DNA from 2 places in the uncultured Roseovarius sp. genome. Region 1 is predicted to be linked to the other one. Evidence: riboswitches for the same ligand, from Rfam matches in the RefSeq annotation. Region 1 holds a riboswitch; the other holds the start of a gene.
What was found. Region 1 has a riboswitch for cobalamin ahead of AACZ65_RS03240 (CbtB domain-containing protein). Riboswitches for the same ligand answer to the same signal wherever they lie in the genome.
Positions count from the first base shown of each region.

Region 2: another riboswitch for cobalamin. It lies ahead of AACZ65_RS11735 (hypothetical protein); the one in region 1 lies ahead of AACZ65_RS03240 (CbtB domain-containing protein).

Region 1 is NZ_CAXAUM010000002.1:302,426-305,923, reverse strand. Features, by position in the region: gene AACZ65_RS03250 (DUF1963 domain-containing protein) at 1-705, shown strand, start outside; partial or broken gene AACZ65_RS03245 (IS6 family transposase) at 840-1,589, shown strand; cobalamin riboswitch at 1,708-1,933, shown strand; gene AACZ65_RS03240 (CbtB domain-containing protein) at 1,966-2,130, shown strand; gene AACZ65_RS03235 (CbtA family protein) at 2,134-2,814, shown strand; gene AACZ65_RS03230 (hypothetical protein) at 2,870-3,358, shown strand; gene AACZ65_RS03225 (DUF1636 domain-containing protein) at 3,363-3,498, opposite strand, start outside.
Region 2 is NZ_CAXAUM010000011.1:1,979-5,476, forward strand. Features, by position in the region: gene AACZ65_RS11725 (Mrp/NBP35 family ATP-binding protein) at 1-341, opposite strand, end outside; gene AACZ65_RS11730 (DUF1127 domain-containing protein) at 592-816, shown strand; gene AACZ65_RS11735 (hypothetical protein) at 1,101-1,370, opposite strand; cobalamin riboswitch at 1,480-1,681, opposite strand; gene AACZ65_RS11740 (OsmC family protein) at 1,732-2,202, opposite strand; gene rseP (RIP metalloprotease RseP) at 2,283-3,498, opposite strand, start outside.

The DNA.
Region 1 (3,498 bases):
CGCGCGGGGCGGTCTTGGCTTATGGGCGCGCCGACGCTGCCACTGGAAATTGATTGGCCGTCTGCGACCTTGCCGGGCGGCGCGACGGTCACGCTCGATTTCGTGGCGCAGCTGGACCTCGGCCATGTGCCCTCCAGTGGCAAACTCCCCGCCGAGGGTTTGCTGTTCTTCTTTGTCGACCTTACATCGCCGCTGGACGACATCTATCGTGCGGCGCGGGTTGTCCATATCGCTTCGGTTCCGGAAACATGTCCGATACGATTTAACGATGCGGTACCGCCCAGGTCCGAAGCCGTCTCGATCCGGTTCGAGCCCATGGTCGGATACAACAGCGGCCTGTTTCGGAATCAGGATTTCGAAAGGGCTGCGATGGGCCTGACGGCCCCAATCTCTGCGCGATTTCGAGAAACTCGGGACGAGGTCGTTTACGAACACAGCGGGGGCCTCGTGTCTCGTGTTCTTGGGAGGAAAAAGGTCGATATTCGCCAATACCTCCACACCCTATTTCTCGGGCCGGATTTTGGGAGATGGCGGGATTTTGATGACACCGACCGAGTGCCGCTTTTGACTCTCGATACCGAAGACCGTGATGATCTAAACTTGCCAGACCACATCCTGCACGGATGGCCCTTGACCTTTGCCATTCAAGAAAGGGCGCTGTCGGCGCACGATTTTGACGTCGTGACTGCGTTGTTGAGAGAGTGAAAGGGATGGAGCCGACCAATGCAGTCGCGGAGTTGGGGCGAGCAGTCTGGGCACGAGGGGCATAGGAAGGTTCTGTTGTAAAGTTTTTCAGCGGCAAGCATTTTGTGCGGCACTGCTGAGACAAGGGGTGTAGCATGAGCGACATCAAAGGCCGTCATTCCCGAGGTGAAATCGTGCTTTGGGCTGTGCGTTGGTGCTGCCGCTACGGGGTTAGCTATTGTGCCCTCGAAGAGATGATGGCCGAACGGGGTCATCGGGTTGACCGCTCTACGATCTACCGCTGGGTTCAACACTATGCCCCCGAGATCGAGAAGCGCATGCGTCGGCAATGGCGGCACCCTCGATCGGATAGCTGGCGGGTAGATGAGACCTATATCAAAGTCCGTGGGAAATGGGCTTATCTCTAGCGGGTCGTCGACGAATTCGGGGACTTGATCGACTTCTATCTTTCCCCGACGCGTAATACGAAAGCTGCGAAGCGCCTTCTGGCCAAGGTGCTGAAAGGCTTGGAGCACCCGCGCGTTAGCAACTCCGACAAGGCGCCGACTTATGGCGCTGCGCGGGCTGAACTCATGCAAGAGGGTAAATGCGCAAGCGACGTTCGGCACCGTCAGGCCAAGTATATGACCAAAGTCGTTGAGGCTGATCACGGCAGGCTCAAGCAGCTGATCAAACCGGTGCGTGGGTTCAAGACGATGAAAACCGCCTATGCCACGAGCAAGGATTTCGAGGTGATGCGGGCCCTGCGCAAAGGGCAATCACGCAGCTTCAATTTGATCGGCGACATCAACGGCGAGGTGCGTATGATCAAACGCTCTTTTGGCTTGGGCCCCTGCGGTCTCGCGGAGGCAATGTCTATGCTCGAACTCCGTCTCGCATCATAAGACCAATGGCGAAACTGGTTCTTCTCGCTCTCCGGAAAGGATTGCAACAGAGCCAAAAAGAATGCCGCAGATTGCTCCTGAGCGGTCGTAATCCTCCTTGACGGGGTGGCGCACAGCCTGCATACCAGAAGGGCAAGGTTCCTCGTTTGGGTGCAAAGCGCCTCGGGGATGAAATGGGAATGACGTGCCGGTGGACCCAATCAGGGCGCCCATGCGTCAGCCGCCCCCGCGACTGTAAGCGGCGAGCCCCTGCCAAATGCCACTGAGGTGTAAAATCCTTGGGAAGGCGGCAGACAGGCGACGACCCGCGAGCCAGGAGACCAGCCCTGCGTTCGTCAATCCCGCCTCGGGTGAGAGGCGCAAAGGAGATACCGCCATGACCGCATTGGTTCAAACCGCTGCAAAATCTACCGTCCTGCCCTTCGTCGCAGCCCTGTTTCTGGGCCTCGGCATCGTGACCGTTGCCGGCCATGTGCAGGCCTCGGCACTGCATGACGCCGCGCATGATGTGCGCCACGCGACCGGCTTCCCCTGCCACTAACGCATGTTTTCAAAAATCGCGACCAGCGCGTTGTTCGCTGGTTTCTGTGCAGGGCTGATAGCCGCCCTGTTGCAGATCGTTTTCATTCAGCCGGTGCTGTTGCACGCAGAGCTGTATGAAGGGGGCAGTCTTGTGCATTTCGGGGCGGAGGCGGTCAGCGCCACGCCCGAATTGCCGGGCTTTGACGTGATGCGCGACGGGCTGAGCATCCTCTTTTCGGCACTGATCTATGTCGGTTACGGGCTGGTTCTGGTGGCCTGCATGGGCTTGGCAGCGGAGTACGGCGTGCGCATCGACACGCGCAGCGGCATCGTCTGGGGCGTGGCGGGCTTTGTCGCGCTGCATTTCGCCCCCGCAGCATCCTTGCCGCCAGAAGTTCCGGGCGTGGCCTATACAGACATCACCGCACGTCAAATCTGGTGGTGGGGCACGGTGATTGCCACAGCGGTCGGGCTGGGCCTGATTGCTTTTGGCAAAGGGCCCGTGATGCTGGTCGTTGCGGTGGCGCTGTTGGCTGCACCGCATCTGATCGGCGCGCCCGAACCGGAGACCTTTACCGGCCCGGTGCCGCCGGAACTGGCCGCGCTCTTTGCCGCGCGTGCGCTTGGCGTGGGTCTCGCGGCTTGGGTCTGTCTGGGTGCCTTGGCCGGATATTTCTGGCAACGCGAGAACGCAGCCGCCTGACATCTCAAAACCCCGGCATCACGGTGCCGGGGTCATTCGACAGGAGACAGGAACGATGGCCAAACCAATTGCCTTTCTCGGCATCGGCCTTTTTTTCGGCACGGGGCTAGGCTTTCTGGTCGCCGCCACATCCGGCGCGCAGCTTGAGGGGCATGACCACGACCATGGCGCGGCGATGCATGACCACGCAGCACATGATCATGGCGGCGCACATGCGGCCCTGACCGAGGCGGGCACGCCCGCTCCGGTGCTGCGCCTTACCCTGCACCCCGACGGGGCGCAGAGCCGCAATTTGCATATCGGGGTGGAGAATTTCACCTTTGATCCCGAGGGGGTGAATGGGCCGGTCGTGCCGGGGCGCGGGCATGCGCATCTCTACCTCAACGGGGTCAAGATTGCGCGCGCCTATGGGCCTTGGATGCAGTTGGATGCGCTGCCGGTTGGCACGCATGAGCTGCGCGTAACGCTGAATGCCAATGACCATACACAGCTTGCAACGGACGGCGTGCCAATAGAGGCCACGATTGCGGTGGTGATCGAATGATCCCTCAGCCCGGCACGCGCCCGATCAGGCAATGCCGGAGCCGTCCGGCAGGGCGCGCATCCTCGATCCAGCCATCGGCGCAGGCAGCATATAGCGCGGCAAAGGCCAGCGTATCCTCTAGATCGATCGTCGGGTCGATG
Region 2 (3,498 bases), on a different contig from region 1:
CCGCTGGCCACCGCCAGCAGCGCGCCGATGCCCTCTGGCCTGATCGAGGCATTGCCCCCCTTGGGATGCTGCCCCAGCTTGAACACAGGCGGGGCCGCCTGCGCCGTAAGCACCACCCGAGCCCGGACGATCCCCGGCAGGCTCAGCGCCGCGCGTTCGGCGGCGGCACGCAACGGCTCCATCATCCGCGCCATCTCCGGGCTTGGAGCCTCGATGACAAAGCGCACCTCGCCCGCCTCGACCTCGAGCGCGCGCACCATATCCCGTGACATCAGATCGCCCCCGTCGGGCAGTTCGAGGTGCCGCAACCGCGCTTCAAGTTCGCTGCGAAAATCGCTCATTTTCGGTCCTTTGGTCTTGGGTTGCTCTTTCGCCCGCCCCACAACCGGGACGGCACATCTTCACATAACGCCTAAAAAATGCCGCATTTGCTTAACCTTAGGTCACTTTCGGCTTATGCAATTGCTGCATAGCAGCATTGCTCATGCGGGGTATTGTGCAGGCGCAGCAAAGGCGTATCTTAGTCTCAACAAAGGGCGAAACGAACTTCGCCGAACTTGAACACGATCAAATCCGCAAGGACCCGAAAAAATGCCGACGACGTTTTACACCAGACGCTCTGCCGCCGCCGTTCTTGGCGAAGACCTGAGCGCGGCTGTTTATGCTGCCATGCAGCGTATCGTGGATTATCGCACCTATCGCCGCACGGTCAATGAGTTGTCGCAGCTCAGCGCGCATGACCTCGCCGATCTGGGCCTGCACCGCAGCGAAATTCGCCGCGTTGCGCATGAAACAGTTTACGGCCACCGGTCGTAATAAAGGATCAGATACCCCCCTCCTCCTCCCTGGGGTATCTGTTACGGTCACGGGCATCTTTCCTCCTCCCTGATGCTCGGGGCCGTCAAATTGGGACTGAACAGGTCCTTATGTTTTGCGGATGGCCCTCTCCTCCTCCCTGGGCCGGACGTATAGGAAACGGCGGCACCCCTCCTCCTCCCTGGTGCCGCCGTTTTTTATTGCGCGCAGGCAAAGCAGAGATTTTCAGTGACATGACCGAACGGCTGGTGCCTCCGGTCGCCATTGGCCACGCGGCCCTGCCCTCAATGCAGAATCCGCGCCCGTCCACGCCGCACCGGCTTGACCTGAAAGGCGCGGCAGGCCTCTTGCAGGACCCCGACAAAGGCCCGCGCCGCGTCGCTCTCGGCGGTCTGGGCCTCCGGACTTTCCAGCGCGGCCCTGACAAGCTGTGACGTGACCGGCCCATCGACCGCGCAGGCCCATTGCAGGAAACCCAACCGCGCGGCCTGCATCGCCTGTGACCCGGTCGCCGGGCTGCTCTCAAGCCCATCCATGATTCGTAGAAAACTCATCTTGCTTTTCTCCCCGACCGCACCCCGGGTCGGATGGGGCGAGAGCGGCAAGGGTCATGGCACGTCGGAGCATCCGGCCTGGCGTGCACACGCCCGCACCGCACCCCGCGATTCGACGTCACGCCAAGGCTGGTTTCCGGGCTTGGACGGCAGGCCATGCGGCCCTCGCGTTGCGGCACCTTCCCGGGCAAACCTGCCCAGTGGCCTATTGCCGAAACGCCCTTCCTTACCGTTGCGGGGGCAGCGCCGGACTTGCACCGGCTTCCCAATTCTCCGCCCCAAAGGGCGGCACCCTGACAGGTTTAGCCTAACCGCGCGGGCCCCCAAGCCGCAAGCCTGAAACCGACGCCGCCCGGACCGCTCACGCCAGAACCCGGTAGCGCGCCGCGTAGCTCACCGGAAAATTCACCGAGCGCGCAATAAAGCAAAAGGCATGGACCTGCCCATGCAGCGCATCGGCTTGGGCAAGGTCGGTTCCCGCCGGCACCGCAATCCTTGGCCGCAGCGTGGCACGCAGAAACCGGCTCGCCCCGGCGCTGTCGGTCTCCCCCACCGCCAGCGGATCGTCTTCGTAGGATTGCACGGCAATGCCTGCGTCACTCGCCAGATGCAGAAACCACAGCATATGACAGGCGCTGAGCGCGGCAATCAGCATGTCCTCGGGGTTGTGCAGGCCGGGATTTCCCCCGAGCAGCGGGTCGTTGGAACAATGGATCACCGGCTTGCCCGGCGTCTCGACATTCCAGGTGCGGTCATAGCCCTTGTAATGCCGCGTCCCCTCGCCCCGGTTTCCGGTCCACACGACGCGGGCGGTATAGTCATGCTCTGACATGCTCTGCGCTCCCCTTTGGCACGCGCGCAGCATCGCGCGAAATCGTCGCGCCAGACAAGTCAGGATCGCCGCACCCGCCCTCAGGGGCAGAAAATATCGTTGAAGAGGGCAAACAGCATCAGCGACAGAATGAGCGTGAGACCAACGGTCATCAGCACCCGCAAGGCCCGCTCGCTCGGCGGACGGCCCGCGACCGCCTCATAGGCATAAAACACCAGATGCCCGCCATCCAGAACCGGCACCGGAAAGAGATTGAGCAGCCCCACCGCCGTCGACAGCACCGCGATGAACCAGATGAAACTCTGCGCGCCCTGGCTGGCCATCGCCCCCGAGACCTGCGCGATACCGATCGGCCCGGACATGTTGCAACTGCTGATCGCGCCCGTGATCATGTGATAGAGACCCGAGAGCGAGCTTTGGATGATGTCGCCGATCTGCGCCACCGCATCGCCCACCGCCTCGATCAGCCCCAGCCGCTCTGTCGCAGGCTCGAACGCCATGCCGCCCGCAATCCCGATCCGCCATTCGGTGCGAAACCCGCCCTCAGGCTGCGGCTCGTCCACCCGGCGCGGCGTGATCGAGACCTCGTGGGTCCCGCGACCCTCGCGCCACACTGTCAGCGTCAGAGGTGCCCCGTTCGATCCCTCGACCACAACCTTGAGCTCTTCAAAGGCCACAATCGGCGTGCCGTTAACCGCCGTGATGACATCGCCCGCCTCCAGATCCGCAGCAAATGCCGCCGATTGCGGCGCAAGCCCGCTGATCAAGGGCGGCATGAGCTGTGGCCCCGTCGCCTCGATCTCGCGCCCTGCACGTTCGACCCTGTAGTCGAGCAGCGCCACACGCGGCAGCGCGTCGATCATGTCGTCATAGACCTCGCCCGCCGCCACATCCGGCAGGGGTTGGCCTTCGATGCTCAGCACCCGGTCGCCCGGTTCTAGCGTGATCCCAGCTACCGGCAGCGGCTTCAATGCCCCCACCGTCAACGGATCGGCGGTCTTGCCACCAGTCATCATCACCGCGCTGAAGATCACGATGGACAGAATGAAATTGAATATCGGCCCCGCCGCCACCGTCGCCGTGCGCGCCCAGAGAGGCGCACCATGCATGGTCTGGCGCAGTCGTTCAGGCGGCAGCGCCGCCATCGCCGCGCCATCCTTGCCACTCGCGGCATCGGCATCGCCCAGAAACTTGACGAACCCGCCAAAGGGCAAGGCCGCGATCTGCCAGCGTGTCCCATGCCGGTCCATCCGCGAAAACAGCACCGGACCAAACCCAAGCGAGAACACCTCTGCC